3 regions of the Alcanivorax sp. NBRC 102024 genome follow, and region 3 is predicted to be linked to each of the others. Evidence: predicted binding sites of a transcription regulator. Region 3 holds the regulator's gene; each other region holds the start of a gene.

Region 1 (10,225 bases), on a different contig from region 3:
ATAGCGGCAGTGGCCAGAAGCATGGGGGCAGGCGTTCCTTTAAGCGTTGGTGGACAGACGGGTTGTGTCAGTCATTGGATGGGCAAGCGTTCACCGCCTGCTGCGCAAAGGGCAGAAACCGAAGTGCGCTCCAAAGCTGTCAGCCTGCCCGCTAGCTTAAGGCTGAGAGGTGCCGGAATTAAAGCGATTAATGTGATTTCGCCAGAGGAGGATGGGTTCTCTTTGGTAGGCAGTCTGGCCAGCTCCAGTGTGGAGGTTGTTCCTGGTTAGGGGAGGTTAGTTTTCCCTTAGAAAAGCTTCAAAGCGGGCAGCGAGAAAGTCCCTGTTTGGCTGTAGTTGTTCCTGCTCGGGGATGCTGAGATATTTTCCGTGGAGGTCTTTAATGCCGAGTTCCAGCAAAGGACCATCGCTGGAAGCCATGACCTCTTCACTAATATGAATTGTCAGGTCTCCATCAATACCGATGAGATATTTGTCGAAAGCGCTGTGGTGAAGTTTGCTAAGTGCAATCCCGTTTTGAATGCTGGCTTCACCGCGGTCATCAGCATCTGGGATTATGTGAGCGGCATCAAGAAGGTGCGTTGTTGGTAGTCCAGTCATTGCGCATTTGTTGCTATAAGCGGTCAGAACGGCTTGTCGAAATGATGACTGATGCAACCTTGTTCGGGTTTCTCTCACCGCATAGCGACGTTCAAAAGTAGTGGGTATGGAATAGTGTCCATCAACCAGGGGAGGGAGGTGGTTTTGTGGATCATTCAGGCCCACATAGATGTTGCAGTAAGAGTGTTGGCTTCCTAGGTCTTTTATTTCGTAAATAAAGCAGGGCCATAGTGCGGTATAGAATCCGGGAGAAATTCCGTGGAAATAAATAAATGGCTGCCCCAGCTCTTTTGATTGCCAGAGGTACCGATTGGGCCCTCTGTGAACATCCCCAGCTTGCAGAGCGTAGCGGTAGTAGTCATCTGAAGACTGATAGTCATTGTATATATTGATGCGTCCCGTTCTAGGTACCACTGTTTTGATGCTTAGTGCCCCATGCTTGATCTGTGAAGGTTTGAAGATACCGTTCGCACGGCTGGCAAAATGGATTTTCTGGCCCTGGTGCATAAAGCCAGCTTCGATGGCAGCCCAAGGAATAGCGTCATCATAAAATGCATTCAACTGTTCGATTCTAGTGAATGCTGCATTGAGGATGTCTAGATCCGACATGTGAATCCTGGCTGAGATGGCGAGCTGCCAGGTTGGTGGATGTTGGGGGAGGAGGCAAGGTTTTGTGTTTTGAGAGGGGCTAAGCGTGGCACAAAAAAGGCCACCCAATAGGGCGGCCCTTTTAATTGCTGTTTGGTGGAGCCGGCGGGAATCGAACCCGCGTCCGTCAGCAATCCATCTGCAGATCTACATGCTTAGCCATGTTTATTGATTTAAGCCTTCACAGCCCAACTGGCAGGACGTGAAAGCCGAGCCCCTAAAGGTTTTAACAGCGCCATCCGGGGCGGACTTTGCTGCGAGCCTGTGTTGCGATGCTCGCCGCTCTTCCCCACAGGCAGGGTCGATTGGCGATAAGCAGGGTTTAAGCTGCTAGTGCGTAAGAATCGTCGTTTGCGATTACTTTAGTGTGCCACAAATGTTTTACGAGACTCGTGACCTTCTCGGCATGCACCACAGAATTCAGTACCGGCGTCGAATCCAGGTCGGCCCCTGTGATGGACTCATTGTAGGTGATGGGGGCAGGGAAGTCGATTAACAAGTGGGGGAGGAGCCGTTCCGGATCGGCCATGCTGTGGGGGTAAACGGCATGAATAAGGTTCGAAATGTAATCAGATTGTGAAAAGTGTTACCCGAATACACATCTCTTGTCTGACAATCAGACCCGGAATGCTTGTTTTGTCATTTTTCAGGCGCACTATACGAGTGTCACCGCGGCATTGTGTCATTGTCCGATGGTGAGGTTGAGCAAGCGATGCTCAGGTAGCCATAAGCCACCATGAAACATCCTGCTCAAAATTGTGTACCACACAATGGCTTTACAGCGAGCCTTGAAATAGACGTTATATGAAGGCCGCTGATCAAAGCATTGTCGTTCATTAAAGGAGAAAGATGATGAACACGATCTTTCGGTCAGCAGGGCAAGTTTCCGAGAAGGCACTGTCGCCTTTGAAGGCTCAGCCGCTGCTCTACAGAGCGTTGCAACTGGTATTCGCGCTGGCTGCGTATGCTGGCGGTGTGTACCTGGTGGAAATGGCGACGCCGGAAGCCCGTCTTCCGGTTGTACTGTTCGCCGTTTACTTCCTGCCTGCGGTGCTCCGCGCCTGGCTGCAGTTTTACTGGCAGCTGCGCGGCGACAGCCGGGCTCAGGGTGTAAACCCCCACCAGTCGGTGTAACGCCGTAACCGGTACAGTCTGAAGACAGTGTCAAGCGTGCAGGGGGCGGCCCGATAACCCGGGTCAGCCACCCTGCCGCATCAGACGCTGCTTCTGACGGTTCCAGTCGCGCTCCTTTTCGGTGGCGCGCTTGTCAAACTTCTGCTTACCCTTGGCCAGTGCGATATCGCACTTGGCGAACCCTTTTTTCCAATACAGGCTCACCGGTACGCAGGTGTAGCCCTCTTTCTGTACGCCACCAAAGATGCGCCCCAGTTCGCGACGGTGCAGCAGCAGCTTGCGGCTGCGTACCGGATCCGGATTGACGTGGGTGCTGGCGGTGATCAGGGGCTCGAAGCGGGCGCCGAACAGGAAGGCTTCTCCATCCTTTAACAGCACATAGGCTTCGGTCAGGTTGCCTTTACCGGCACGCAGTGACTTCACCTCCCAGCCTTCCAGAACCAGGCCGGCTTCGAAGTGCTCTTCCAGATGATATTCGTGGCGTGCCTTGCGGTTTTGCGCAATGGTGGCCGACGGCGCTTTGGCTTTTTTCTTGGCGTTTCCCATAGGCGGGCGATTATAGAGCATGCGTTTGGCGGCTGACAGGGCTTTGTCTGTCTGAGCGGGTGAGAGTTGTGACAGCCCCTTACTTGAGCCGCCCAGTTAAAAAAAAGACAATAGCGCCACGCTATCGAGGGTAATCCTGTTATGAAGCAAGAGATCAAGCCGGTCCATGGCATGTGGGCCAGCCGTTGGGTGTTTATTCTGGCGGCGACCGGGTCGGCCGTGGGCCTGGGAAATATCTGGCGTTTCCCGTATATCACCGGCGAGAACGGCGGTGGTGCCTTTGTGTTGCTCTACCTGCTTTGTATTGCGGTGGTGGGGATTCCCATCATGGCGGCAGAGGTAATGCTGGGTCGCAAGGGCGGGCTGAGCCCGATCAACTCCATGCGCAAGGTGGCAGCGGACAGCAAGGTAAGTCAGCGCTGGGCCGGCATTGGCTACCTGGGTGCGCTGTCGGCGTTTCTGATCCTGTCATTCTATTCCGCGGTGGCGAGCTGGGCGCTGTATTACGCCTGGGAAGCCGCGCGGGGTGTGTTTGAAGGCATTACCGCCACCCAGTCGGAAGCCCATTTCAACGATATGCTGGCCAACCCGGGTTTGTTGTTGGGTTACCACACGCTCTTTATGGTGCTGACCATGGTGGTGGTGGCCCGGGGGGTGAAAGGCGGGCTGGAAAAGGCGGTGCAGATTCTCATGCCGCTGCTGTTCGTGCTGCTGGTGGTGCTGGTGGGGTACGCAGCCACCACCCCGGGGTTCAACGAAGGGGTGAGCTTCCTGTTCGCCTTTGATTTTTCCAAGCTCACCGGGCAGGCGATCATCGTGGCCGTGGGACAGGCCTTCTTTACCCTGAGTCTGGGTATGGGCGCGATCATGGCCTACGGGGCCTATATGCCCAAGGCGGTGAAGGACAAGAAGACCGGTCGCAGCAAACCCGTGTCGATCATGTCCACGGTGGCGATCATTGCCCTGCTGGATACGCTTGTGGCGCTGGGTGCTGGTGTGGCCATGTTCCCCCTGTTGTTCTCAAGCGGGCTGGAAGTGAGTCAGGGCCCGGGGATGATGTTTGTGACCCTGCCGCTGGCCTTCGGTCAGATGCCGGGCGGTCTGCTGTTCGGTTCCCTGTTCTTTGTGCTGGTGGTGTGTGCCGCCTGGAGCTCGTCCATCAGTCTTGGTGAGCCGGTGGTGGCCTGGCTGGTGGAGCGCGGGCTGAAGCGGTCAATGGCTGCGCTGGTTGTGGGCCTGGGAGCCTGGCTGCTGGGTGTGGGATCGGTGTTGTCCTTCAATGTCTGGAAAGACCATACCTTCCTGGTGGGCACCTTCTTCGACAATATGGAGTTCCTGTCCACCACGGTGATGCTACCGCTGGGTGGGCTGCTGATCGCCATCTTTGCCGGCTGGGTGATGAAGGAGACCCAGGCGCGCAAGGAGCTGGCCATGCAGAACTTCAAGCTGTATCTGGTATGGCGGGCACTGGTACGGATTTTCTCTCCGGCAGCGGTTGTGGTGCTGTTTGTCTATTCCATCTGGGCGACCTTTGCGCCGGAGGAAGAGGCCCGGGCCGAAGAGCCTCCGGCTCAGGAGCAGACGGAGGCGGCCACTGGGGACGCGCCGGCACAGGCCTCTGCTGCGTCTTTGCCGGAAGAGGGTGGCACCGACGTGCCCGTGGAGCAGGAGTCTCCCTGATGGCGGACGATGCGCGAATTCATGTGGAAGTGGCTTATGCCCTGCCGGACAAGCAGCGTCTGATTGGCCTGGATGTGCCGGAGGGTACCACCATGCTGGAAGCGGCCAAGCTGTCCGGTATTGAGGAGCAGTTCGAGGGGCTGGTACTGGACAAGGCGCCCATGGGGATTTTTGGCAAGGTGGTGGCCAATCCGGCTGGGCAGGTGCTCAAACCCGGTGAGCGGGTGGAGATTTACCGCCCGCTGCAGGCGGATCCGAAGCTGAATCGCAAGAAGCGGGCGGCGGAAAAGGCCCGTTGATCCAGGCTGTCAGGCTGCAGGCTGGCCCGGGTCGCTGGGTTCCTGGGGTTGGGTTTCCGGATCCGGGGCCTGTTGCTGGGTGGCAGGGGCCGGCTCCGGGGTGACGTCTTCCCGCTTGCGCTCTTCCAGTTTGCGCTGCAACTCCCGGTCCTGTTGCGAGCTGGTTTTCTTGCGGAAGTCGTCGATGACTTCGCCTTCGTGCCGGCTATAACTGCCGTTTTCGAAGTGCAACACAATCTGCTGACTCACGTTGTCGCCCTTGCCGGGGCGGTAGGTCATCAGATAAAACCATTTGTCAGGCGTGAAAGGGTCTACCAGGGTTGGGGCGCCCAGCACAAAGCGCACCTGCTCCGGGCTCATGCCAGGCTGCAACTCGCCGAGCATTTCCTCGGTGACAAAGTTACCCTGCGGGATATCGATCCGGTAGACACCGGGAAAGCGCAGGCTGCTGCAGCCAGTGACGGTCAGCAGGGTTGTCAGAATGAGGGCAACTGGAATTCGTGGCATGGTTTTTCGACTTCACTAAGTGTTCGGGCGATAATACAGACTTGCAGTAGCGGTACAAGTTTCCCGCTTTTTTTCATCGCCCTGGATCTGGGGCGGCCCGGACTTGGGTCCGGCGCCGCGGTAAAGTGACGGATTCAGGGGCATCGCCACCTTTTGGCATATTGGAGCATACGCATTGGATAATCAGGATCTCAGAAAAGCGGGCCTTAAAGTGACCCTGCCGCGGGTGAAAATCCTGCAGCAACTGGAGAAGTCCGAAGAGCGCCACCTGAGCGCGGAAGACATCTACAAGTCGCTGATGGACGCCGGCGAGGATGTGGGACTGGCCACCGTCTACCGGGTACTGACCCAGTTCGAGCAGGCGGGCATGGTGCTGCGCCACAACTTCGAGGGCGGCTCCGCCGTGTTCGAGTTGGCGGACGAAGACCACCACGACCACATGGTGTGCATGGAAACCGGTCAGGTGATCGAGTTCATGGATGAGGTGATCGAGAAGCGCCAGCACGCCATTGCCGAGGAACACGGCTACGAAATCATGGACCACTCGCTGGTACTGTACGTCAAGCCGAAGAAGTGATCCCGCGCCCAGGCCCAGGTGGCCTGGGTAGGGTGGATTAGCCGCAGGCGTCATCCACCCTACGTGGTGCGCCGACGTTTGTGCGCTGCCTGGGCGCTGCCGGTTATCCGACCCTCTGCCCGCGCGCCGCTGTTAACGATTCACTATTAACTGTTCACTGCCTTTCTAGGCTGCCTGGGCCTTGCTCAGCATCTCTTTGGCGTGGTTGCGGGTGGATTCGGTGATTTCCACGCCGCCCAGCATGCGCGCCAGCTCTTCGATTCTCGCGTTGTCGTCCAGTCCCTGGATACGGGTGTGGGTGGTGTCGTCACCCTGAATCTTGTGCACCTGCCAGTGCTGGTGGCCCTGGCTGGCTACCTGGGGCTGGTGAGTGATGCACAGTACCTGGGCGTGGCCGCCCAGCTCGCGCAGCAGGCGGCCGACGATCTCGGCCACGCCGCCGCCCACGCCCACATCCACCTCATCGAACACCAGGCTCGGCACGGTCAGGTTGCGGGCGCAGATCACCTGGATGGCCAGGCTTACCCGTGACAGTTCCCCGCCGGAGGCCACCTTGCCAAGCGGTTTCAGGGGTTGGCCGGGGTTGGCAGAGAACAGGAACTCCACCTCTTCCAGGCCATCGGCGCCAGGGGCGCATTCGCCCAGCTGGGCGTCCAGTTTGGCCGCTTTCATGCCCAGGGCGGTGAGCTGTTTCTGGACCTGCTGGGTAAGAGTCTGGGCGGCGGTGCGGCGGGCCTTGCTGAGCTTGCGGGCGCTGTCCATGTACTGCTGCTGGGCCGCAGCCTCCTGCTCAGACAGGGCATGCAGATGCGCGTCCACATTGCCCAGGGCGTCGGATTCCGCCAGCAGTTGGCGATGGTGTTCCACCAGCTCTTCCGGACGGATGCGGTGCTTGCGTGCCAGGGTATAGCTCTGGCTCAGCCGTTCTTCCACCTGGGCCAGGCGTTCCGGATCCAGGTCCAGCCGTTCCAGATAATGCCGCAGGTCGTCGGCGGCGGCCTCCACCTGCAGGCGGGCAGACTCCACGGTGTCGGCGATGGTGGCCAGGCCTTCATCCTGATTGCGGGCCTCGTCCAGCCAGTGGCTGACCTGGCTCAGATGGTCGTTGCAGGTGCCGTCCTCGCCCTCATAAAGCGCGTTCAGGGACTGCTGGCAAGTACGAATCAGACTTTCCGCATTGCCAAGCCGTTGTTGTTCCTGTTCCAGCTGCTCCAGTTCGCCTTCCTGCAGGGCCAGACTATCCAGCTCTTCCAGCTGGAAGCGCAGCAGCTCCTCCTTTTCGTTCTGCTCGCGGGCCTGATTCAGGGCGTCGTCGTGGGCGCGGCGAGCTTTTTGCCAGGTGCGCCAGTGATCGCGGACGGTGTTGGCCAGCTCCCGGGCCTCGGCGAAGTTGTCGAGAAGCTGCCGGTGAGCGTCCTTTTTCATCAGTGCCTGGTGCTCGTGCTGGCTGTGGATGCTGATCAGCCGTTCGCCGAGCTCACGCACTTCCGCCAGGGGGGTGGGGGTGCCATTCACGTAGGCCCGTGAGCGTCCATCGGCACGCACGGTGCGGCGCAGCAGACACTGGTTATCATCGTCCAGCTCCCGGTCGGCCAGCCATTGGCGAGCGGCCGGGTTGTCGCTGAGATCAAAGGTGGCGAGCACTTCCGCCCGGTCATGGCCGTGACGGACAATGCTGGAGTCGGCCCGGTCGCCGAGGGTCAGGCCCAGGGCATCAATGATTACCGATTTGCCCGCCCCGGTTTCCCCGCTGATCACGGTGAGACCGTTTTCCGGCTCCAGCTCCAACTGGTCCACGGTGGCAAAGTGACGAACGCTCAAATGGGTCAGCATGGTATCTCTCCGAAACGGGCAGACAGTGTAGCGACTAGCGGTTGGCCGGGGCCTGTATCACCTGGGTGCCGGCCAGTAAGTCATGCAGGCAGCGGCGATCACCGCGGAAGATCATTAGCGGGTCAATCAGCATGATCAGATTGACGCCGGGCACCTGAGCCAGCACGTGAAACAGCAGGTAGCGCAGGCCATACAGTTTACCGACAGGCACCGCGTTCTGCTCCATGCCGACGATTTTCATGCCCAGCAGCCATTTGCCGATAGTCTGCTGGCGATTGAACAGCAGCCAGCCCTGCACGGCCAGGAAGATCACTTCGCCGACGATAAACCAGACCAGGGTGGTGGTCAGATCGAGCACGCCGCTATTGGCCATCATGTCGGCCCAGGCGCCGGAAAAAAACACGATGGGGGCAATAATGGCAAGCTGGACCAGGCCATCAATGAGGGCGCCGAAAAATCGGTGCCAGCGGCTGGCTAGCACCGCATTGTCCGCCGACGGGTGAGGTGGCGCTTCGGCGGCGGGGCTCTGGTAGGGGTTGTTGCTGTCGGTCATGGTGACATCCTTGTGGTGACAACTGTTCGTTTGGTCAGTGTTTCTAATAGTAGGGGATTCCGGGCGTGAGTGTAAGTCCCGCTCAACTCCTGACGATAACCCTATATAATGTCGTCCTGATTTTCTGTTACATATACCGCTATGACGAAGCTGGATCTCAACGAACGCAAACAACGACTGCTAATGGCGCTGGTGGAGCGCCATATCCGCGATGGGCAGCCGGTGGGTTCCAAAACGCTGGCAGCAGGTAGCGGACTGACGGTGAGCCCGGCAACTGTCCGTAACATCATGGCGGAACTGGAGGATCTGGGCGTACTGGCCAGCCCTCACACCTCTGCCGGTCGTGTCCCTACGGAACTGGGCTACCGGCTGTATGTGGATTCCTTGCTGGCCTCCAGTGTCATGGAGCGCCCGGATCACAAGTCCCTGAAAAAGGAGCTGCGCCAGCTGCTGGCCCCGGAGCAATCCCCCCAGGAGCTGATTGCCCAGGCGTCACGGACCCTGGCGGAGCTGACCCGCATGGCCGGGTTGGTGGCGGTGCCGCGCCGGGAGGTGACAACCCTTCGGCAGGTGGAATTCTTGCCGTTATCGGGCAAGCGGGTGCTGGTGGTGCTGGTGGTCAACCGCTCCGAGGTGCAGAACCGCATCATTCATACCGATCGGGACTACGACGAAGCAGAATTGCGCCAGGCCGCCAACTATATCAATCACACCTATGGCGGCTGCGATCTGAACAGCATCTGCGATGGCCTGCTGAACACCATGAACGCGGACCGGGCGCAGATGGATGTGTTGATGCGTACTGCCATGGAGGTGGCCGACAAGGCCCTGCGCAGTGAGCCGGAGAGTTCGGATTATGTGGTCTCCGGCGAATCCAACCTGCTCAAGTCCGCAGAAGCGGACAATCTGCATCAATTGCGGGACCTGTTCGACGCCTTTAATCACAAGCGCGATATCCTGCATCTGCTGGAGCGCTCCATGAAGGCGGACGGGGTGCAGATTTTCATCGGCCGGGAATCCGGCTTCCAGCCGTTCGAGGATTACTCGCTGATCTCGGCTCCCTACAAGGCAGATAACGGGCCCGTGGGCGTCCTCGCCGTGGTCGGCCCCACGCGGATGGATTACGAAAAGGTCATCCCCACCGTGGATATCACCGCCAAAATCCTCTCGGCGGCGCTGACCCAGCTTTAGGAGCCAGCCTGCTGGCTCCCACGGATTATTTGCGATTTAAGCAGTTCGCCAGCTTATTCTCCCGAGCGTTTGTGCGCGGCCATCAGCGCTTCAGAGTCACCCTCTGTCATCCCGCGCCGCTGTTAACTATTCGCTATTAACGGTTAACTGCCTTTCCTGCCCCCTTGAATCCCGCCCGTTTGTTCCCATATCTTTGCCCGCTTTCCTGGAAAAGCCCGGATTGGGATGTGGAGTTAACAATGAGTGAGCAGGAAAAAGACCCGAAAAACGCCGAGCCGCAGGTAGAGACTGCCGAAGAGCAGCAGGCGGCCCAGGCTGAGGCTGCCAATGCGGAAGCCGAGGCCCCTGCGCCTGAGCAGCCCTCGGCTGAAGAACAGCTGGCTGAAGTGGAAGCTGAGCTGGCCAAGGTGAAAAAAGCCCTGGGTGAGGCGGATATCCGTGCCCAGGCGGAAATCCAGAATGTGCGCAAGCGCGCCGAGCGGGATGTGCAGCACGCCCACAAGTTCGCCCTGGAGAAATTTGCCGGCGATCTGCTGAGCGTGGCGGACAACCTGGAGCGTGGCCTGGCTGCCCTGGATGCCAACGATGATGCCTTGCAAGGCGCCCGTGAAGGTATCGAGCTGACCCTCAAGTCCCTGCTGGATGCCTTTGCCAAGT
Region 2 (10,225 bases), on a different contig from region 3:
CTTCTGGCACAACTGGCCGCTGCCCGGGTGCCTTGCGAAAGGCTGGTCCTGCTGTCGTCGGCCGCTCCGGCAGGCATCAATGGCCTCGGCTTATCAGTCATTCGCACCCTGGGCCGAAACTTGTGGCAGTTTCCTCTATGGAAGGCCGTCACCGAAGTGACGGAAGCGCAGGTCAGATATGGCATCGCCAATGCGCAAAGTCCGGCCCTGCAACAGCATATTGCCAGAAACTGTACTTATGAATCGGGCATGGCGACCTGGCAAATTTCTATGGGGCTAATGCTACGCTCCCGTTCTTCCGCCCATGTGGATTTTTCACGAATTCAGTGCCCGGTGCTGATTATCGGAGGAACTGCTGACCGCATTACCCCAATCAGCATACAGCGTCAGATTGCTAACCGATTCAGGGGGCAAGCTACATTGATAGAGATTGCTGATTGTTGTCACTGGACCATCGGAGGCGAATTTTTTCCGCAGATTCAGAGCGCTATTCATGAGTGGCTGGGTTTCAAGGAGCAGCAAGCAGGATAACGATTCCGTTTTCCTTATCGGTGTGCGACGGCTCAAAAGTGTTAAGGTTATTGGCGTGAGTAGCAGCTTTGCCGAGAACGGATCAACGGCAAAAATAGTGTGTACTATCCAATAAGCCTCTACAGAAATCTGGAGGGACATTATGTCCCGCATCGCCGTTTTTGCCGACGTTCAAAATATTTACTACACCACTCGCCAGGCTTTTGGGCGACAGTTCAATTATCGCGCATTGTGGGAACAGCTCTGTAACCAGGGAGAGGTTGTCAGCGCCATGGCCTATGCCACCCATCGCGGCGATGACGGGCAGACCAAATTCCAGGATGCACTCAAACACATTGGTTTTACCGTAAAGCTCAAGCCCTATATCCAGCGCAGTGATGGTTCCAGCAAAGGGGACTGGGATGTGGGTATCGCCGTGGATGTGATGACCCTGGCGCCGCAGGTAGATACCGTGGTGTTGCTATCCGGTGATGGCGATTTTGATGTGCTGCTGGAGCGGATCAACGTTGATCCTGGCGTTCGAACGGAGGTCTATGGGGTTGCGTCACTGACAGCGCGTTCTCTGATTGATAGCGCCTCGGAGTATCACCCGATTGGGGATGATCTTCTGTTGTAGCAATTGGGCCGATCGTCGGGCTGGGCGTAAGGAGTCTTACGTATCGAGGAAGAGCCGTTGGAGCTTTGCTCGCAAAGCGAAGGGGTGTTGCTGTTCTTCAAGCGCTTCGCTTTGCGAGCAAAGCTCCAACGGTGTTTTGATAGCTTGCCTACCATACCCCCGTTCTAGCGCGCGGCGTCCAGGGCCTGGCTGATGTCTGCCAGGATATCGTCAATGTGCTCGATACCGATGGACAGGCGCACCATCTCGCGGCTGACGCCGGCGTTGGCCAGTTCCTTGTCATCCAGCTGCCGGTGAGTGGTGGAGGCCGGGTGGCACGCCAGGGAGCGGGCATCGCCAATGTTCACCAGGCGCAGGATTAGTTGCAGGGCGTCGATGAATCGCGCCCCGGCTTCCTGGCCGCCCTCGATGCCGAAGCTGAGAATGCCGGACGCGCGGCCGTTCATGTATTTCTGAGCCAGCGCATTGTCCGGGCTTTCCGGCAGGCCGGCGTAGTTCACCCAGTTGACCTGGGGGTGGTCACGCAGGAACTCGGCCACCTTCTGGGCGTTTTCACAGTGGCGGTCCATGCGCAGCGGCAGGGTTTCAATGCCCTGCAGGATCAGGAAGGTATTCATGGGGCTCAGGGCCGCACCGGTGTTGCGTAATGGTGCCACTCGGGCACGGCCGATGAAGGCGGCTTCACCGAGGGCTTCGGTATAGACCACACCGTGGTAGGACGGATCCGGCTCATTCAATACCCGGAAACGCGCCTTGTGTTTGGTCCAGGGGAATTTCCCGGAATCCACAATTACCCCGGCCACGGAGTTGCCGTGCCCGCCCATGTATTTGGTCAGCGAGTGGACCACGATATCCGCACCGTGTTCGATGGGCCGCCACAGATAGGGCGTGGCCACGGTATTGTCGACGATCAGCGGCACTCCGGCCTGGTGGGCCACCTCGGCCAGGCGGGCGATGTCGACGATGTTGCCGGCCGGGTTGCCCACGGACTCACAGAAGACGGCCTTGGTGTTGTCATCAATGGCGGCAGCCAGGGCATCAAAATCATCGTGGCTGACAAAGCGGGCTTCAATACCCCGGCGCGGCAGGCTGTGGGCAAAGAAGTTGTAGGTGCCACCATAGAGTTTGCTGGTGGTGACGATGTTGTCGCCCACTTCGGTGATGGTTTCCAGCGCATATTCGATGGCTGCCATGCCGGAGGCCACCGCCAGCGCGCCCACGCCGCCTTCCATGGCCGCGACCCGTTCCTCCAGCACCGCATTGGTGGGGTTCATGATGCGGGTGTAAATATTCCCGGGTACCTTCAGATCAAACAGATCCGCCCCATGCTGGGTATTGTCGAAGGCATAGGACGTGGTCTGGTAGATCGGTGTCACCACTGCCTTGGTGGTGGGATCCACCTGAAAGCCGGCACGCACGGCAAGGGTTTCCATCTTCATGAGCAGTCCTTGTGTTGTTGTATGAGTGAGTCAGTGTGAGAGCGTATCAAACTGAGTCCCGGTTATCCGGCGTTATGTCCGGCTTACGGACAGCAGCTGTAAACGCAAAAAATGTCCCTGGTGCGGCCAGCGTATCTCGTCACCTACCTTCAGGCCGAGCAGGGCCGCGCCGGCCGGGGTCAGAATGGAAATGGCGTCGCTGACGGTCTGTGTTTCGTGGGGCAGGGTCAGCACTCTTTCGTGCTCCCTGCCGGTGGCAACATTGCGAAACCGCAGGCGGCTGCCGAGGGTAACCACGTCCTCTGGCATGGCGCTCGCCTCCACAATATTGGCCCGGGCCAGTTCGTCGTAAAGGTAATCGATCTGGTCCGAATCGCCCTTGAAGTTATCCAGCACGGCAAACAGGCGGTCACGGTCTGTGGTACTGACGGTAATAGGGGGTAGTGTGTTCATGGTGTTCTCCTGACGGTGTTAACAGTGGTTTTGCCGGGTCGCCGAACCCCGGTGTGTCATCGGGTGTTCGGCGTCAGGAGAGAAAGGCAGGGGTGCTCGCAACCTGCGCGAAAGCGCCGGCAGTGGAGTAAGGCATGAAGCTGTCAGTAACAGCAATAGTAGGGCGAACCAGATTCATGGAGTGAGATTAGCAGAGCCGGTTATTTTGTCCAGCGTGCTGTGAACCAGCGCGTCGGGAGGACAGGGCAGGGCGCTGACGGCCATGCCAAATAACCAAACGCAACGAATCTCATAATGCTGTTTTGCCATGAATATGGATGATTTGGCTATTGGCAGTTGATCGTCACGGCACCAGTATCGACCGTGGCCCATAACAATAAGGAGATCGGGATGGCGCGAAAATTATCCATTATGGATTCCGGCTGGCTGATGATGGAAACCCGGGAAACCCCCATGCATGTGGGCGGCTTGGCCCTGTTTGCGATACCGGAGGATGCCCCCAGCGACTACATGGAAAGCGTTTACCGCTTCATGGTCGAGGTGGACGGGGTGTGCCGGCCCTTCAGCCAGAAGATCCAGTCACGGCTGCCGGGCCGGCTGGATGCGGCCTGGGTGGAGGACAAGAATTTTGACATTGATTATCACGTACGCCACTCCGCTTTGCCGCGCCCTGGCCGGGTGCGGGAGTTGCTGGCGCTGGTGTCACGGCTGCATGCTCAGCGTCTGGATCCGGGGCGTCCCCTGTGGGAGAGCTATCTGATCGAAGGCCTGGAGGGCAACCGCTTCGCCCTTTATACCAAGATGCACCATTCCATGGTGGACGGCATGGCCGGCATGCACCTGATGCAGTCGCGGATGGCCAGTAGCGCCGATGAAAATCTGCCGGCGCCCTGGTCCGGGGAATGGGACAAGCGCAAGAAACCCCGCAAGAAAAGCGTGGCAGTGGCTGCCAAGGCCGGGGTGCTGGATGGGGCGGGCAGTGTGCGCCGGGGTGCCGGGCAACTGGTGGATCTGTTGCGTCTGCCCAAAGACAGTAATGTGAAAACCATCTACCGGGCCCCCAAGACGGTGCTCAATCGTCGCGTTACCGGTGCCCGCCGGTTCGCCGCCCAGTCCTGGTCGCTGCCGCGCATCAAGGCCGCGGCAAAAAAACACAATGGCACCGTCAACGATATTTTTCTGGCCATGTGTGGTGGCGCCATGCGCCGTTACCTGGAAACACTGGATGCCTTGCCCGCCGAGCCGCTGGTGGCCCAGGTACCGGTGTCCCTGCGCAGCGCGGACCAGGCCGAAGGCGGTGGCAATGCCATCACCACGGTACAGGTAAGCTTGGCCACCCACATTGCCAGCCCGCTGGGCCGCCTGGTCGCCATCCAGGAATCCATGCAGGCGGTGAAGACCCGGCTGGGAGAGATGCAGAAGTCGGATATCGACGCCTATACGGTGATGACCAACATGCCTCTCTCCCTGGGACAGGTGACGGGCCTGTCCGGTCGAGTCAGCCCCATGTTCAACCTGGTGATATCCAACGTGCCCGGGCCCAAGGAAACCCTGTACTTCAATGGTGCGGAGTTGCTGGCCTCTTACCCGGTATCCCTGGTGCTGCACGGGTATGCGCTGAATATCACCGTGGTCAGCTACAAGGACAGTCTGGAGTTCGGGGTGATCGGCTGCCGTGACACCCTGCCGCATATCCAGCGCTTCCTGGATTATTTCGAGGCCTCGTTGGCCGAGCTGGAATAGCGCCTTGGGCGGTACGGGTCGGCGGTGGTATCTTGCGGGTTCGCTGGCAGGATTATATTCGGAGACACCGTGCATCACGACGACATCGCCCAGGCCGTGCGGCAACTGGCAGAGCAGCTGATCCAGCAATCGATCATGGTCGTTACGGCGGAATCCTGCACCGGGGGCGGCATTGCCCAGGCGTTGACTGCCCTTGCCGGGTCTTCCCGCTGGTTCGAGCGGGGTTTCGTGACCTATTCCAATGAGGCCAAGCAGGAGATGCTCGGGGTGCAGAGCGCCACCCTGGAGCGCACCGGCGCGGTCAGTGAAGACACTGCACTGGAGATGGCGCTGGGTGCGGTACGGCATTCCCGTGGACAGGTAAGCATGGCCGTCACCGGCATCGCCGGTCCGGAGGGCGGCTCTCCTGACAAGCCCGTGGGGACGGTTTGGATTGCCTGGGGGCACCGCAATGGGCAGGCCGAGGCGCAGTGTTTTCATTTTTCCGGTGACCGGGATGCCGTCCGTCAGCAGACGATTGTGGAAGCCATTAGGGGCTTGAATGCGCGCCTGAAGTCGCCACAATCGTCATCATTCACCGGGCCTTAAGCGCCGGGTGACACCTTTCACGCCTCCCTTGCCGGGCATCGACGATGCTTCAGACAAGGCCATGGGCATGGAAAATCAACGATTTACCGCACTGATGATGGCAACAACGCATCAGCCTGCAAGCGGTCCCGGTTGCCGGGGTTGCAATGAGCCGCAATAGCTGTTCATAATACTGTCCATATTGTCAGTGCTGGCTAAAAGGCCAGATACGGCAAGGCACAATACGGTCGCCGTCAATGAATGACGCACCAGTTAACGGAGAGGGGTCACATGAGCGATAAAGGTAAGGCGCTGTCTGCGGCGCTGTCACAGATCGAGCGTCAATTCGGCAAGGGTTCCGTCATGCGCATGGGCGATCGCAAGCGCGAGCGCATGCCGTCCATTTCCACCGGCTCTCTGGGACTGGACATCGCTCTGGGAATTGGCGGTCTGCCGAAAGGGCGTATCGTGGAAATCTACGGGCCGGAATCCTCCGGTAAAACTACCCTGACCCTCAGCGTGATTGCCCAGGCGCAGAAAAAAGGCGCCACCTGTGCCTTCGTGGATGCGGAGCACGCGCTGGACCCGGACTACGCGGAGAAACTGGGTGTCAACGTGGATGACCTGATCGTGTCCCAGCCCGACACCGGCGAGCAGGCGCTGGAAATCACCGACATGCTGGTACGTTCCGGCGCCGTGGACGTGGTGATCGTGGATTCCGTGGCGGCCCTGGTGCCCAAGGCGGAAATCGAAGGTGAAATGGGCGATGCCCACGTGGGCCTGCAGGCCCGCCTGATGAGTCAGGCCCTGCGCAAGATCACCGGTAACGTGAAAAATGCCAACACCCTGGTGGTGTTCATCAACCAGATCCGCATGAAGATCGGTGTGATGTTCGGTAACCCGGAAACCACCACCGGCGGTAACGCCCTCAAGTTCTACTCCTCCGTGCGCCTGGACATTCGTCGCATCGGGGCAGTGAAACAGGGTGATGAAGTCACCGGTAACGAAACCCGGGTCAAGGTGGTGAAGAACAAGGTATCGCCGCCGTTCCGTCAGGCGGAATTCCAGATTCTCTACGGCCAGGGGATCAACCAGCTGGGTGAAGTGCTGGACCTGGGCGTACAACAGGGCCTGGTAGACAAGTCCGGTGCCTGGTACGCCTACAAGGGCGACAAGATCGGTCAGGGCAAACAGAATGCCTGTGACTTCCTGCGGGAGAATCCGGCCATTGCCGAGGAAATCGAGCAGGAAATCCGTGCGCGCTTGCTGCCGGATCCCACTGAGGCGCCGGCTACCAAGGAAGAGGAAGCTGAAGTCGGTAATGAGTGAACCGCTCACTGAATCCGAATTGCGCCAGCGGGCCGTGGGCCTGCTGGCGCGTCGGGATCACGCCCGCCGCGAGCTGGAGACCAAGCTGCGTCAAAAGGTGGGTGAGCATCCGGCGTTGAACACAGTGATGGCCTGGTGTGAAGAACATGGCTTTATCGACGACCGGCGCTTTGCCGGTTTTTTTGTGCGTTCCAGGATCGAGCGGGGGCAGGGCGCCCTGCGAATCCGTCAGGAGCTGCAACTCAAGGGCGTGGACAATGAACTGATCGCCCAGGCTCTGGAGGCGGCAGAGGTGGACTGGTTTGCCCTGGCCCGGGAGGTGCGGGCCCGGCGCTTTCGTCAGTACCCGGGCAAGGACCAGAAAGAGAAAGCCCGCCAGCTGCGTTTCCTGCAACAGCGGGGTTTCGACGCCGAACAGAGTTTTGCTGCACTGGAGTGTTCACCGGAGGATGAGCTGTAGTACGTCCTTCACTTCGTGTTCCCCATCACTGCATTCCTTACTTCGTTGGAGCCTTGCTCGCAAGGCGAAGGGGAGAATGAATCCCGGTGCCTGCTGAAGTCTTCGCTTTGCGAGCAAAGCTCCAACGGGGCTGGTTTGTGTGAAGAAGCGGATCCCTCGGTAATTTGCCGCTTGGTTTGAATTCGGTTCAAGGCGTATCCTTCGCTTTTGCGTCTTGTGTGAGATCTCCCATGGAATACCTGTCTGATCCCTGGCTGGCGGCGGCCATGCTGGGTGCCGGTGTATTGGCCGGGTTTATCAATACCCTGGCCGGGGGCGGTGGCTTGTTGATACTGCCGTTGCTGATGCTCAGTGGCATGAGTGCGGCATTGGCCAACGGCACCATGCGGGTGGGGGTGCTGATACAGAGCGTCGAGGCGGTGCGGCAGTTCAACAAGCGCGGCACCATGCCGTTCAAACCGCTGCCGGCCATTCTGGTGCCCTGTCTGCTGGGTACCCTGGTCGGCACGCTGGCAGCGTCCTATTTGCCGGAGAGCATCCTCAAACCGGTATTGCTGTCTACCCTGGTGGTGGTGGCCCTGATCATGGTGTTCAAACCCAACCAGATGTCACCGGCTGAGAATGAGGTGCCACTGCAACCCAACGACTCTGTAGCCGGCTGGCTCGGCTTGTTCTTCTGTGGTGCCTATGGGGGCTTTGTGCAGGCAGGGGTAGGGTTTGTGTTGATTGCCGTTCTGGTGGGGCAGCTGCGTTATGACCTGCTGCGCGGCAACGCGCTCAAGCTGGCCATCACCGGCAGTTTCACCGTGCTGGCGCTGGGCATTTTTGTGGCCCGGGACCAGGTGGCCTGGCTGCCCGGCCTGCTGGTGGCGGCCGGCACCTTGCTGGGCGTGCGCCTGGGCGTAGGCTTCGCCCACCGGGTATCCCCGACAGTGCTCAAGCGGATTCTGCTGGTGATGGTGCTGGCGGTGTGCCTGGCGGCGGCGATCCAGGGCTGAGAGGCGAGTGACGAGTACCGAGTTGCGACGCGAGTTGGCTCTGGTTGTATGGGGTTGTGTCTCGCCGCGATTCACGGACAGTTGTGCGCGAAGAGGTCGTTTCGGGCCTGCTCAATCCTGGCCCGCGTCGTTACTCGAAACTCGTCACTCGCTCCTGTCTTCTTCCCATCGCAACCGGGCCTTGAGGGCGGTATACTCGGCGCTCTCTGACAGCCAGCCGATAATGTTTCTCCTATGAAGAGTGCTGAACTACGCCAGGCCTTCCTGGACTACTTCGCCAGCCAGGGGCACGCCAAGGTGCCGTCCTCGTCGCTGGTGCCCCATAACGACCCCACGCTGCTGTTCACCAACGCGGGGATGAACCAGTTCAAGGATGTCTTTCTGGGCCGTGAGTCCCGGGATTACACCCGTGCCACCAGTTCCCAGCGCTGTGTCCGCGCCGGGGGCAAGCACAACGATCTGGAGAACGTGGGTTACACGGCGCGGCATCACACCTTCTTCGAGATGCTGGGCAACTTCAGTTTCGGCGACTACTTCAAGCGCGAAGCCATCAAGTTCGCCTGGGAATTCCTCACCGGCACCCTGGGCCTGCCGGAAGACCGTCTTTGGGTCACCGTGCATGTGTCCGACGATGAGGCGGCGGATATCTGGCTGAAGGAAATGGGCGTCAGCGCCGAGCGCTTCTCGCGTCTGGACGAAGACAACTTCTGGCAGATGGGCGACACCGGTCCGTGCGGTCCGTGCTCGGAAATTTTCTATGACCACGGGGCGGATGTGCCCGGTGGCCCGCCGGGTTCCGAGAATGACGATCTGGATCGTTACATCGAAATCTGGAATCTGGTGTTCATGCAGTACGACCGTCAGGAAGACGGTGAGCTGAAACCCCTGCCCAAGCCCAGCGTGGATACCGGCATGGGCCTGGAGCGCATCGCCGCGGTGCTGCAGGGTGTGCATTCCAATTACGAGATCGATCTGTTCCAGGCCCTGCTGCAGGCGGCGGCAAAGGCCACTGGCTGCCAGGATATGGAAGAGAAATCCCTGCGGGTGATCGCTGACCATATCCGTTCGGCCAGCTTCCTGATCTGCGATGGGGTCATTCCGTCCAACGAAGGTCGTGGCTATGTGCTACGCCGCATCATCCGTCGTGCCCTGCGTCATGGCCACAAGCTGGGCCAGGACAAACCGTTCTTTTCCACCCTGGTGGGCGCATTGGTCGAACAGATGGGCGAGGCCTACCCGGAGCTGGTCCGCGAACAGGCTCGTATCGAGAAGGCGCTGCTGTCGGAAGAAGAGCAGTTCGGTCGCACCCTGGCCGCCGGCATGAAGGTACTGGAAGCGGCTATCGGCGAGCTGGACGGCAAAGAACTGCCCGGCCAGGTGCTGTTTACCCTCTATGACACCCATGGCTTCCCGCCGGATCTCACCGCCGACGTGGCCCGCGAGCGTGACTTGACCGTGGACATGGATGGCTTTGAAAAAGCCATGGAAGCCCAGCGTGAGCGGGCCCGTGGTGCCGGCAGCTTTGCCAATGATTACAGCGACCGACTCAACATCGAGGCGGTGACCGCGTTTTCCGGCTACGAGAAACTGGCGGATGACGACGCGATCGTTGGCCTGTTCAAGGACGGCGAAGCAGTCGATGCCTTGCAGGCGGGTGAAGAAGGCATGGTGGTGCTGGCCAGCACGCCGTTTTATGCGGAGTCTGGCGGCCAGGTGGGCGACAGTGGTTTCCTGGTGCAGGGCGACAACCGTTTCGCGGTGTCCGATACCAAGAAGCGTCAGGCGGCCCATGTGCATCTGGGCAAGGTGGAAAGCGGCAGCCTGAAGGTGGGCGACAAAGTGTCTGCCTACGTGGATGTGGAGCGTCGTCGCGCCATCATGCGCAATCACTCTGCCACTCACCTGATGCACGCCGCTTTGCGTGAAGTATTGGGGGAGCATGTGCAGCAGAAGGGCTCCCTGGTGGCTGCTGACTATCTGCGCTTTGACTTTTCCCATGGCGAAGCTGTCAGTGACGCCCAGCGCGAACAGATCGAGATTCTGGTGAACCGCCAGATTCTGGCCAACACCCCGGTGACCACCGAATTGA
Region 3 (10,225 bases):
GGCATGTGGAGGACTGATGAGTGTAGTGCTTTACACCACGGTGGGCTGCCATCTCTGTGAACAGGCCCGGGAGCTGGTGTCCACGGTGGCACCGGATATCACGCTGACGCTGGTTGATGTGGCTGAGGATGATGAGTTGCTGGCGCGATACGGTGAACGCATTCCCGTGTTGATGAAGGAGGGACGGGAGCTGGGTTGGCCTTTTGGTCTGCTGGATGTGCAGCAATTTCTGGCAGGTTGAGTGATTGATGCGGGCTTCACAGCCGTGGAGCCATTATTGCTCATATGGAAACCATCAGCCCGAAGAAACTGCACAAGCGCAAAGCCGATGAGGTTGAGATCTTCTCAGCCTGCCTGTCCGTCTGTACCGTCAAGGTGCGTTTCGGTGAAACCTGGTACTGGGTGGCCGACGACAGTGGCAAGATCATGCGCTTTAATGGCCCTGAGCACGCCAACAACCAGCTCCAGACCCTGGTCACCAGCACGGCGCATTTGCTCCATCATTCCGCCCATGCGGAAATGGTCGGGCAGCCGGAAGGCGAGGTGATACCGCCCCTGCGGGTGCGTTTTCACTGGCGAAGCCAGACCTGATCGGTTGGTGCCTTGCTTGCAAGGCGAGGGCTTGGTGCAGTTCCCTCCCTCGGGAAGCTTCGGTTTGCGAGCAAAGCTCCAACGGGGTCTGGTTTCGCTTATCTGAACAGCGCTCGCGCGTTTTCACTCGTCATGCCCGCCACCCGGGCCACATCTTGCCCCCGCAAACTCGCCACCCGTTTACCGATCCAGGGCAGCAATGAAGGCTCATTGCGTCGCTTCTTCGGGGGCGGCTCCGGTAGATCCCGCGGCAGCAGATAGGGGGCATCGGTTTCCAGCAACAGTCGGTTATCCGGAATATTGTGCACCAGCTCTGCCAGTGGTTTCCCGCGGCGTTCATCACAAATCCAGCCGGTAATGCCGATATGGCAATCCAGGTCCAGATAATCGAAAAGTGCCTCGCGGGAACCGGTAAAGCAATGCACTACGGCACCCACAAGGTGATCCCGATAGGCTTTCAGGATGGGCGCAAAGCGTTCATGGGCATCACGTTCATGGAGAAACACCGGTAGCTTATGCTCCACTGCCAGTGCCAGCTGGGCCTCAAAGGCGTGCTCCTGGTCGGAACGCGGGGAAAAGTCTCGATTGAAGTCCAGCCCCATCTCGCCGGCGGCTTTTACGCTCTGCTGTCCCAGTAGTTCACGCAGTTCCTTTTCCAGCGCCGGCGAGTAGAAGCGGGCGCTATGGGGGTGCAGGCCGGCAGTGGCAAACAAATCGTCGTGTTGGCTTGCCAGCGCTATGGCCTGGCGGGATTCTTCCACATTGGTACCGGTGAGCAATTGCCAGGTCACCCCGGCGGAGCGGGCGCGTGCCAGTACCTGGTCCCGATCGTCCTGGAATTGCTTGTCGGTCAGGTTGACGCCGATATCAGCCCAATGAACGGGAGCCGTGTTGAGGGTAGAGTTGTGAGGTGCTGTCATCAGGGGCCTGCTCCGCCAGTTGTTCGCGCAGGGATTCTACCCGACGACGGTTGGCACCTAAATCCCAGTAACCCACCCGGGATGCGGACCGTACTTCTACCATGCCATCTTCACGGACATAAAAAGTCACATCATCCACGAAGCGAAGCAGGCGACTGGAGAAGCGGGCCTGAATGCGGGACTGACCGACCACGTCGAATTCAACCCGGGGTAACTGGCGTAACAGTGCCTGCAGGCGGGCCATGCTTGCCTGGCGGGTTTGTGCGACCTTCAGCGGAGCGACCCGGCGGTCCTCATCGGTTGCCAGGCTGGACACGCAGTTGGGCGAATCCGGGCAAGGGGCGAGAAGATTCGTATCGGACATGGCGACGGCACTCATCAATAGCAGAACGGCACTAGTAAGAATTCGGATCACGGATTAGCCCCACAAAAATACCCTCGATGATCAACTGATCCGCCGGCACCTTGATGGGCTCATACGCCTCATTGGCCGGTAGCAGGGTAGCGCTGGATTTATTCAACTTTAGGGTCTTCACTGTGACTTCTTCGTCAATGCGGGCTACCACGATTTCGCCGGAGCGGGCCACGTTGGATTTACGTACGGCAATCAGGTCGCCATCGAAAATGCCGGCCTCGATCATGCTGTCGCCCTGTACCTTCAACAGGTAGGTTGGCCGTTGTTTGAACAGCCCCTGGGGGACGGGAACCGTGCGCTCCACGTTCTCGATTGCCTCGATGGGAACGCCGGCAGCGACCTTGCCCACCACCGGCAGTTCTTCTTCCGACCAGAACGCATTATCGAGTAGCTGAATCCCGCGGGAGCGGTCGCTGTGGAGTTTGATAAAGCCCTTGCGTTCCAGTGCTCTCAGGTGGTCAGAGGCGGCATTTTTGGACTGAAAGCCCATGATGTCGGCAATTTCCGCACGCGTCGGAGCCATACCGGTATCGGCGATACATTCGCGGATACAATCCAGTACCTGTTGCTGGCGATCGGTGAGTTTGCTGCTCATAACCTTCTCCATGTTTCCCGCAGGATTTCGGTTCCATGCCGGGGCGCCAATGGCGCTTCTGGCTGACCAGGCTGTCAGTCGAGGCTGACAGCCGGTGCTACAAAACCGATGCTAGCACAGGTACTGATAATATGAACAGTGCTATTTGAACAGTTGTCCGGGTCGGTTTTTCGACCGTTGAGGGAGGATATCGTTGTCCTATGGGAGCGCTGGCACTAGCATATTGAAGGGAGCTTCTGAGCGGTTGCGTGTCCTTCCGGATTCGCCCTGCAGCCGGAGTCTCCGATAATAATTCCATCAGACCTGGGGATAGTAGATGGAGCAGGCCAATAATAATGATTTCGGCCAACAACGGACTCGGCAACTGTTATCCGGTGTCCCGTTTTTCAATGAAATTGCCCGTGACGACCAGCATGAATTCGCGCATCTGGAGCGCAATACGCGCCTGTGGGTGGCAGGTTCCGGTGACACGGTGATTCGTGCCGGGGATGTGGATTCCACCTTGTATTTCCTGTTGCGGGGGCAACTGGAAGTGCTCTCGGAGCATGCCGGCGACACGCCACTTTATTACGTTTCTCCCGGTGAAGTCTTCGGCACCCTTTCCATGCTGCTGGGCACGCCGCGCAGCGCCACTATCAAGGTGGCGGAGAATGCCCGCGAAGCCGTGCTGGCAAGCCTGGACTTCAATCAGTTCAACGAGGATGACGGTCCTTATTCACTGGCGACGCGGCTGGCCTTTTTCCACATGATCGTTCATCACATCCGTTGGACGCTGGAAGTCAAAAGAATGCAGTCTCCGGATCACGAGCTGGTCCAGTCCATGCGCAAACTCCCGGTGTTTCACGGCGAGAAAGGCAGCCGGGAAGAACTGGCGGCTCTCAAGGTTCAGGCCCAGGGGCTGGCAGAATTGCTGTGTCGCTGGAATGAAGAAGGCCCGGAAGGGACGGGGGCGTTGCAGCTCACTTGAGGGCAATTAATAGTTAATAATGAATAATTAATAACGTCGCGGAATGAGTTATCTGTGCTGCAACGCAAGAGGCCGCGCCTATACTATGGGCGCGGCCTCTTTGCTTTCGTATTCCTCAAGCATCCAACCGCGAAACTATTCATTATTAACTATTAATTGCCTTTCTGATCCACCTTCACCGCCAGCACATCACAATGCGCCCCCGGCACCAGTCCCCGGGCGGTGGAGCCCAGTAGCAGGGCCAGGCCGCTGCGGGTGTGGCTGCCGACCACGATCAGGTCGGCGTGCAGCTTGTCAGCCTGGTCGAGAATGGTCTTCTCAATGGAGCCCAGCTCCACATGAACATTGTCGGCGGGAATCTGATAGCGGCTGGCATAGGTGTCAGCGGTCTCGCGGGCCTGTTGCATCAGGCCGCTCTGCAGGTCGGTCACATCCATGGGCACATCGGCACCGTAGGCCAGGGCCAGGGGCTCGATCACATGGATCAGATGCAGTTCACCGTCGTTGCCGGAGAGGACCCCGGCGGCACGGGATAGCACCTGTGCAGACTCATCACTGCAATCAATGGCGACCAGAATTCGGCGGTAGGGGCTCGGCACGGTTCTCTCCCTGAGACGGTGACTTTTCTGCAGTATAACGCGCTTTCAATGGCTTTCCAGGGGGGGGAGAGCGCCGCTTTGAGGGTTGCTCCACAACCGCCTCTGGTCTACTACTAAAAAGACGGTGCCTCTGACGAACTCACTGCGAGCCCGTGGTGCCTTGCGGGCGCGCTCTGCGGGTCCTGCTGGCTGACGTTCCCCGGTTTTTTTGCATGTCCAGGGGGATGCGTGGAGGGAGAGACAGACGCTGTGAAACTCGCGCCGGGATTGCGATCCAGCCCGGGAGATCGGGCACGTGGAGGGTTATTCAGAGGCTCCCCGGAAGACAGCAGAGCTTGACCCGGCCATACCGGCGCTGTCTAAATAGCGCCCGAAGAGGACCTGCGTCGCCCCAGCCACTGTCATAGTGGGGTAAGGGCAGCCGGTCTGTGCTCTGTTCAACAAACCGCCGCCATTGAGAACCTGAGAATGGGAAAAACTCTTGTTATTGTGGAGTCGCCTGCCAAGGCCAAGACCATCAACCGCTACCTGGGCGACGACTTCGTAGTGAAGTCCAGCGTCGGCCACGTACGCGATCTGCCGGTCAGTGGCGGTTCCAAGAAGAGCACCCCTCAGGAACGTGCCAAGGAGGCCGCCTATACGCGCTCACTGCCCAAGGAGGAGCGCGAAGCCTATAAAAAGAAGAAGGCCAAGGCCCAGTTGATCAACCGCATGGGGGTCGACCCGGAGCACGGCTGGAAGGCCCATTACGAGATCCTTCCCGGCAAGGAAAAGGTGATCGACGAACTCAAGCGTCTTGCCGCCAAGGCCGACCGCATCTATCTGGCCACGGATTTGGACCGCGAAGGGGAGGCCATTGCCTGGCACCTGCGGGAAGTGATCGGCGGTGATGACAGTCGCTTTGACCGGGTGGTGTTCAACGAAATTACCAAAAAAGCCATTCAGGCCGCCTTTGAGCAGCCGGGCAAACTGGATCTGAGTCGGGTGGAAGCCCAGCAGGCCCGCCGCTTCCTGGACCGGGTGGTGGGTTTCATGATCTCGCCATTGCTGTGGGAAAAGATTGCCCGTGGCCTGTCCGCAGGACGGGTGCAGTCCGTGGCGGTGGAACTGGTGGTGGAGCGAGAGCGGGAAATCCGCGCCTTTACTCCGGAAGAGTTCTGGGAAATGCGCAGCGACACCCACAGTGATCAGGGCGAAGCCCTGCGCCTGGAAGTGGCCAAGCACAAGGGGGAGAACTTCCGCCCCAACAATGGCGATGACGCGGAAGCACATCGTCAGGCATTGCTGCAGGCCGGTACGCTGACCATCAGCCAGCGTGAGCAACGTCCTACCCGGTCCAAGCCTTCGGCTCCCTTTATTACTTCCACGCTGCAGCAGGCGGCCAGTACCCGCCTGGGATTCGGGGTGAAGAAGACCATGATGATGGCCCAGCGCCTCTACGAAGCTGGCCACATTACCTACATGCGTACGGACTCCACCAACCTGAGTGCAGATGCCGTGGCAGCCTGCCGGGAATGGATCGGCGAGAAACTGGGCGACAAGTACCTGCCCGAGAAGCCGTTGTCCTACAGCAGCAAGGAGGGCGCCCAGGAAGCGCACGAAGCGATCCGCCCCTCCGACGTGCGCCGCACCTCCGACTCCCTCAAGGACATGGAGCGTGATGCCCAGCGTCTCTACGAACTGATCCGTCGCCAGTTTATTGCCTGCCAGATGCCCCCGGCGGAATACCTGAGCACCACGCTCACCGCCACCGGCAATGACTACGAGCTGAAGGCCAAGGGGCGCATCATGAAGTTCGACGGCTGGACCCGTATCCAGCCCCCCGCTTCGCGCAAGGGTCAGGAAGATACCTTGCTGCCGGATGTGAAAGAGGGCGACCGCCTGACCATCGACCAGGTGGACATCGATCAGCATTTCACCAAGCCGCCGGCCCGTTTCACTGAAGCCAGCCTGGTGAAGGAGCTGGAAAAACGTGGCATTGGTCGTCCGTCCACCTATGCGGCGATTATTTCCACCATTCAAGATCGTGGCTATGTGCGCCAGGACAACCGCCGTTTCTACGCGGAAAAAATGGGCGATATCGTCACTGATCGTCTGGCGGAAAACTTCCCCAACCTGATGGATTACAGCTTTACCGCCCGCATGGAGGAAACCCTGGATGAAATCGCCGAGGGCCGCCGTAACTGGCAGGATGTGCTCGATGAGTTCTACCGGGATTTTGTTGCCAAACTGGAAGCGGCCCAGGGTGAGGGCAGTGGCAAGCAGGCCATTGGCGGTATGCGTGCCAACCTGCCCACGGATACCGACATCGAGTGTCCCAAGTGTGGCCGGCCCATGCAGATCCGTACCGGTTCCACCGGGGTCTTTCTGGGCTGTTCAGGGTATAGCCTGCCACCGAAGGAACGCTGCACGGCGACCCTGAACCTGTTGCCCGGTGAAGAAGCCGAGTCGGTGAATGCTGACGATGAAGAAGCGGAAGCCAAGGAACTGCGCAACAAGAAGCGTTGCCCGAAGTGCGGCACCGCCATGGAAAACTACCTGATCGACGAAAAGCGCAAGCTGCACATCTGCGGTAATAACCCGGATTGTGACGGCTATGTGGTCGAGAAGGGCGAGTTCCGCATCAAGGGCTACGATGGGCCGGTGCTGGAATGCGAAAAGTGCGGCAACGACATGCAGCTGCGAACCGGTCGGTTCGGGAAATTCTTCAAGTGCACCAACGAGGCATGTGGTAATACCCGCAAACTCCTCAAGAGCGGCGAGCCGGCACCGCCACGGGCCGATCCGATTCCCATGCCGCACCTGAAGTGCGAGAAATACGATGACGATCACTATCTGTTGCGCGATGGTGCCTCCGGCCTGTTCCTGGCCGCCAGCAAGTTTCCCAAAAACCGGGAAACCCGGCCGCCGCTGATCCTGGAAATCCAGAGCGTCGCTGAGCAGCTTGATCCCAAACACAAGTACCTGGCCGAGGCGCCGGCGAAAGACCCGGACGGCAATCCCGGGGTCCTGCGTTACAGCCGAAAGGCCAAAGAGCAGTACGTGATGAGCGAGATCGACGGCAAGGCCACCGGCTGGATGGCCTTCTACCGGGACGGCAAATGGGTCGAGGAACAGACCAAGAAAAAGGCGCCCGCCAAAAAGAAGGCCCCGGCAAAGAAAAAGGCCGCCGCCAAGAAATCCTGACCGCCTTTATTTGTAGGAGCTATGCTTGCATGGCGAAAACCAGGGTCATCGCGAGCAGGTTCGCCATGCAAGCATAGCTCCTACGGTCAGGTTAACCCGTTATATCCATAGTTTCTGTGAGTCCCCATGTCCCGAATGGTCCGAGAAAATGCCGTCAGTGGTCTGCGCGAGCGGATCTATTTTGCCCAGGCCCTGCTACGTCAGCTCACCCGTGAACAGGCTGGTGCGGTGCCTGCGGTGCGCCTGGCCCTGCGTGGTGCCGTGGTCTTTCATCTCTATTCCGCCCTGGTTGGTCTGGCGCGCCAGTCTGCCAATACCTATCAGGTAGCCGGTGCCGACCACTTGTTCAGCCTGGCTGCCCTGGTTCAGGCATTCCGCGATTCTGAAGTGGAAGCCCCGGAAATGGCCATCCTCGGCCAGGCCCTGGCCGACCGCGCGGACCTGATCGCCTGGCTGGACGGGGAAATGCAGGGTGCCATGGGGGCCGCTGGCCTGGCCCGTCGGCCAGCCCCGCCCAGCGATGCCAACGCTCTCAACCTGATGGCAGAAGACCGCTATGCCCCCCTGGCAGAAGGCGACCTGGAGCGCCTGAGCAATGCCATCCAGCGGGTCAGCGAGCTGGTGGAGCATTGTGTGGGGTATCTGGAGGAGTGGTGAAGGCAGTTAACAGTTAATAGTGAACAGTTAACAGCTACGCGAATCGCGATTGTCTTTGCTTTTAACGCATGAGGCCGCGCTCATCCCTTTGGGCGCGGCCTCATGCATTTGAAATGAAACTTTGCTCAGCACGCGAGCTGTTAACTGTTCACTATTAACTGTTAACTGCTTTTTGGCCCCTTCAGCATCTCGCTTTCCGCTATCCTCCCTATCATGGTAAACACACTGTTACCCATAACGGTGTGATCAACAACCAACCAAACCGAGGTTTATCATGAAAGTACGCCTGTTGCTGGCCGGTCTGGCTCTGGCCTGTGCCGTTCCTGTTCTCCATGCCCAGACGCCGGAAGAGAAAGGTCTGGAAATCGCCCGCGAAGCGGATCGCCGCGGGGCGGGTTTTGGTGACTTTCAGGCGGACATGCGCATGGTGCTGATCACCGGGCGTGGCGATACCTCTGAGCGCGAGTTGCGGGTCAGTACCCTGGAAGGCACCGGCGAGGAGGGGGACAAGAGCCTGACCATTTTCGATACGCCCCGGGATGTGCGTGGCACCGCCTTGCTGACCTACAGCTACAAGACCCGCGATGATGACCAGTGGCTCTATCTGCCGGCCCTGCGTCGGGTGAAGACCATTGCCTCGCGGAACAAGTCTGGCCCCTTTATGGGCAGTGAATTCAGTTTCGAGGACATGCGTGGCCAGGAAGTGGAGAAATACACTTACAAATACCTGCGCGACGAAGCCTGCGGTGAGCTCACCTGCTTTGTGATGGAACGCTACCCCACCGACGAGAACTCCGGCTACACCAAGCAGGTGGCCTGGATTGATCAGCAGGAATACCGCACCTGGAAGGTGGATTACTACGACCGCAAGAAATCCCTGCTGAAAACCCTCACCATGAGCGACTTCGCCCAGTACCAGGACCGGTTCTGGCAGCCCGGCAAGATGGCCATGGTCAATCATCAGACCGGCAAGGCCACCGACCTGTTCTGGAGCAACTATCGCTATGACACCGGCCTGACGGAAGCGGACTTCAACCAGAACAGTCTGAAACGGGCCCGTTGATCATGGTATGGCGACACAGTCTGGCTGCGCTGCTGGTGCTGCCATCCCTGGCGGTTGCCTGGGAGTTTCGTGGCGAGGCGGGCCTGGAAGGGCGTTACTTTACCCAGTCATCGCCCTATGAGGCGGCGGATTATTCCACCAATGGCTCCCTGTACCTGAAGGGCGAGGTCTTCCACGAGTGGAATAACCGGGATGATCTGTTCACCTTCATTCCCTATTTGCGGGTGGACGAGAACGATAGCGAGCGCACCCACGCCGATATTCGTGAGCTGTCATGGATTCATGTGGGCCGCGGCTGGGAATCCCGGGTGGGGATTCGCAAGGTGTTCTGGGGCGTGACGGAAGGACGGCACCTGGTGGATATCATCAACCAGACCGATCTGGTGGATCAGGTGGATGGCGAGGAAAAGCTTGGTCAGCCCATGCTCAATCTTTCCACGGTGCGGGACTGGGGCATTGTGGACCTGTTCCTGTTGCCCGGATTCCGTGAGCGCACTTATGCCGGAGAAGAGGGGCGACCGCGCACGCCGTTGCCGGTGTCTGACCAGGCCCGTTACGAATCCGGTGCCGAAGACAAACGGGTGGATGTGGCGTTGCGCTACCAGCAGTATTTCAATAATGGCCTGGAACTGGCGCTGTCCCATTTCTCCGGGACCAGCCGTGAACCCTTGCTGCTCCCGGAGGCCCTCAGCCCGCAACAACTGCAGGCCCTGCTGCTCACCGGCAGCCTGCCGGCCGGCAGCGATCCGCAGCTGGTGCCATTGTATAACGTGATTGACCAGACCGGCCTGGAGCTCCAGTACCTGAACAACGGCTGGCTATGGAAGATGGAGGCCATTACCCGTTCCGGCCAGGGCGACCGTTTTACCGCCCTGGATGGTGGCTTCGAATATACCCAGGTGGGAGTGTTCGACGGCCCGGCGGATCTGGGCTGGCTGCTGGAGTACCTGTGGGAGGATCGGGATGAGGCGCTGGCATCCCCTTTCCAGGATGACGTTCTGCTGGCTACCCGGTTTACGTTCAACGATGTGGCGTCCACAGAGATACTTGCCGGCGTGATTTACGACCTGGAAAACGACGAGAAAGCCATCAATCTGGAATCCAGTCGTCGTTTCGGCAACAACCTCAAGGCCTCCCTGGAAGCCCGTTTCTATACCGACACCGGCAAACCGATCACTGCCTCGGAGTTGTATCTGTCGGCCCTGCAGGGCCGGGCAGAGAACCCGGGTCTG

The links. The regulator LexA, encoded in region 3, represses DNA repair genes until DNA is damaged. The targets are predictions, from matches to a motif close to TACTGTNTANNTANACAGTA.
Region 1: hrcA (heat-inducible transcriptional repressor HrcA) is a predicted target of LexA. The motif match lies at 8,398-8,417, and genes of this name have one in related genera.
Region 2: recA (recombinase RecA) is a predicted target of LexA. The motif match lies at 5,541-5,560, and genes of this name have one in related genera.

What each region holds. Positions count from the first base shown of each region.
Region 1 covers NZ_BDAS01000007.1:67,853-78,077, reverse strand. The annotation lists gene A0251_RS12055 (calcium/sodium antiporter) at 1-23, opposite strand, end outside; gene A0251_RS12050 (HNH endonuclease) at 277-1,209, opposite strand; RNA gene ssrA (transfer-messenger RNA) at 1,343-1,699, opposite strand; gene A0251_RS12040 (hypothetical protein) at 2,098-2,382, shown strand; gene smpB (SsrA-binding protein SmpB) at 2,446-2,928, opposite strand; gene A0251_RS12030 (sodium-dependent transporter) at 3,070-4,608, shown strand; gene A0251_RS12025 (RnfH family protein) at 4,608-4,907, shown strand; gene bamE (outer membrane protein assembly factor BamE) at 4,917-5,414, opposite strand; gene fur (ferric iron uptake transcriptional regulator) at 5,590-5,991, shown strand; gene recN (DNA repair protein RecN) at 6,157-7,824, opposite strand; gene A0251_RS12005 (RDD family protein) at 7,859-8,377, opposite strand; gene hrcA (heat-inducible transcriptional repressor HrcA) at 8,519-9,568, shown strand; gene grpE (nucleotide exchange factor GrpE) at 9,808-10,225, shown strand, end outside.
Region 2 covers NZ_BDAS01000010.1:3,977-14,201, reverse strand. The annotation lists gene A0251_RS14160 (alpha/beta hydrolase) at 1-531, shown strand, start outside; gene A0251_RS14155 (NYN domain-containing protein) at 674-1,147, shown strand; gene A0251_RS14150 (bifunctional O-acetylhomoserine aminocarboxypropyltransferase/cysteine synthase) at 1,312-2,586, opposite strand; gene rnk (nucleoside diphosphate kinase regulator) at 2,659-3,039, opposite strand; gene A0251_RS14140 (wax ester/triacylglycerol synthase family O-acyltransferase) at 3,430-4,782, shown strand; gene A0251_RS14135 (CinA family protein) at 4,852-5,370, shown strand; gene recA (recombinase RecA) at 5,641-6,678, shown strand; gene A0251_RS14125 (regulatory protein RecX) at 6,671-7,138, shown strand; gene A0251_RS14120 (sulfite exporter TauE/SafE family protein) at 7,369-8,136, shown strand; gene alaS (alanine--tRNA ligase) at 8,371-10,225, shown strand, end outside.
Region 3 covers NZ_BDAS01000004.1:214,959-225,183, forward strand. The annotation lists gene rlmKL (bifunctional 23S rRNA (guanine(2069)-N(7))-methyltransferase RlmK/23S rRNA (guanine(2445)-N(2))-methyltransferase RlmL) at 1-17, shown strand, start outside; gene A0251_RS08900 (glutaredoxin family protein) at 17-241, shown strand; gene A0251_RS08905 (DUF6482 family protein) at 286-591, shown strand; gene A0251_RS08910 (TatD family hydrolase) at 690-1,511, opposite strand; gene A0251_RS08915 (DUF1499 domain-containing protein) at 1,459-1,875, opposite strand; gene lexA (transcriptional repressor LexA) at 1,907-2,521, opposite strand; gene A0251_RS08925 (cyclic nucleotide-binding domain-containing protein) at 2,838-3,488, shown strand; gene A0251_RS08930 (universal stress protein) at 3,641-4,087, opposite strand; gene topA (type I DNA topoisomerase) at 4,556-7,273, shown strand; gene A0251_RS08940 (hypothetical protein) at 7,400-7,930, shown strand; gene A0251_RS08945 (outer membrane lipoprotein-sorting protein) at 8,205-8,993, shown strand; gene A0251_RS08950 (hypothetical protein) at 8,996-10,225, shown strand, end outside.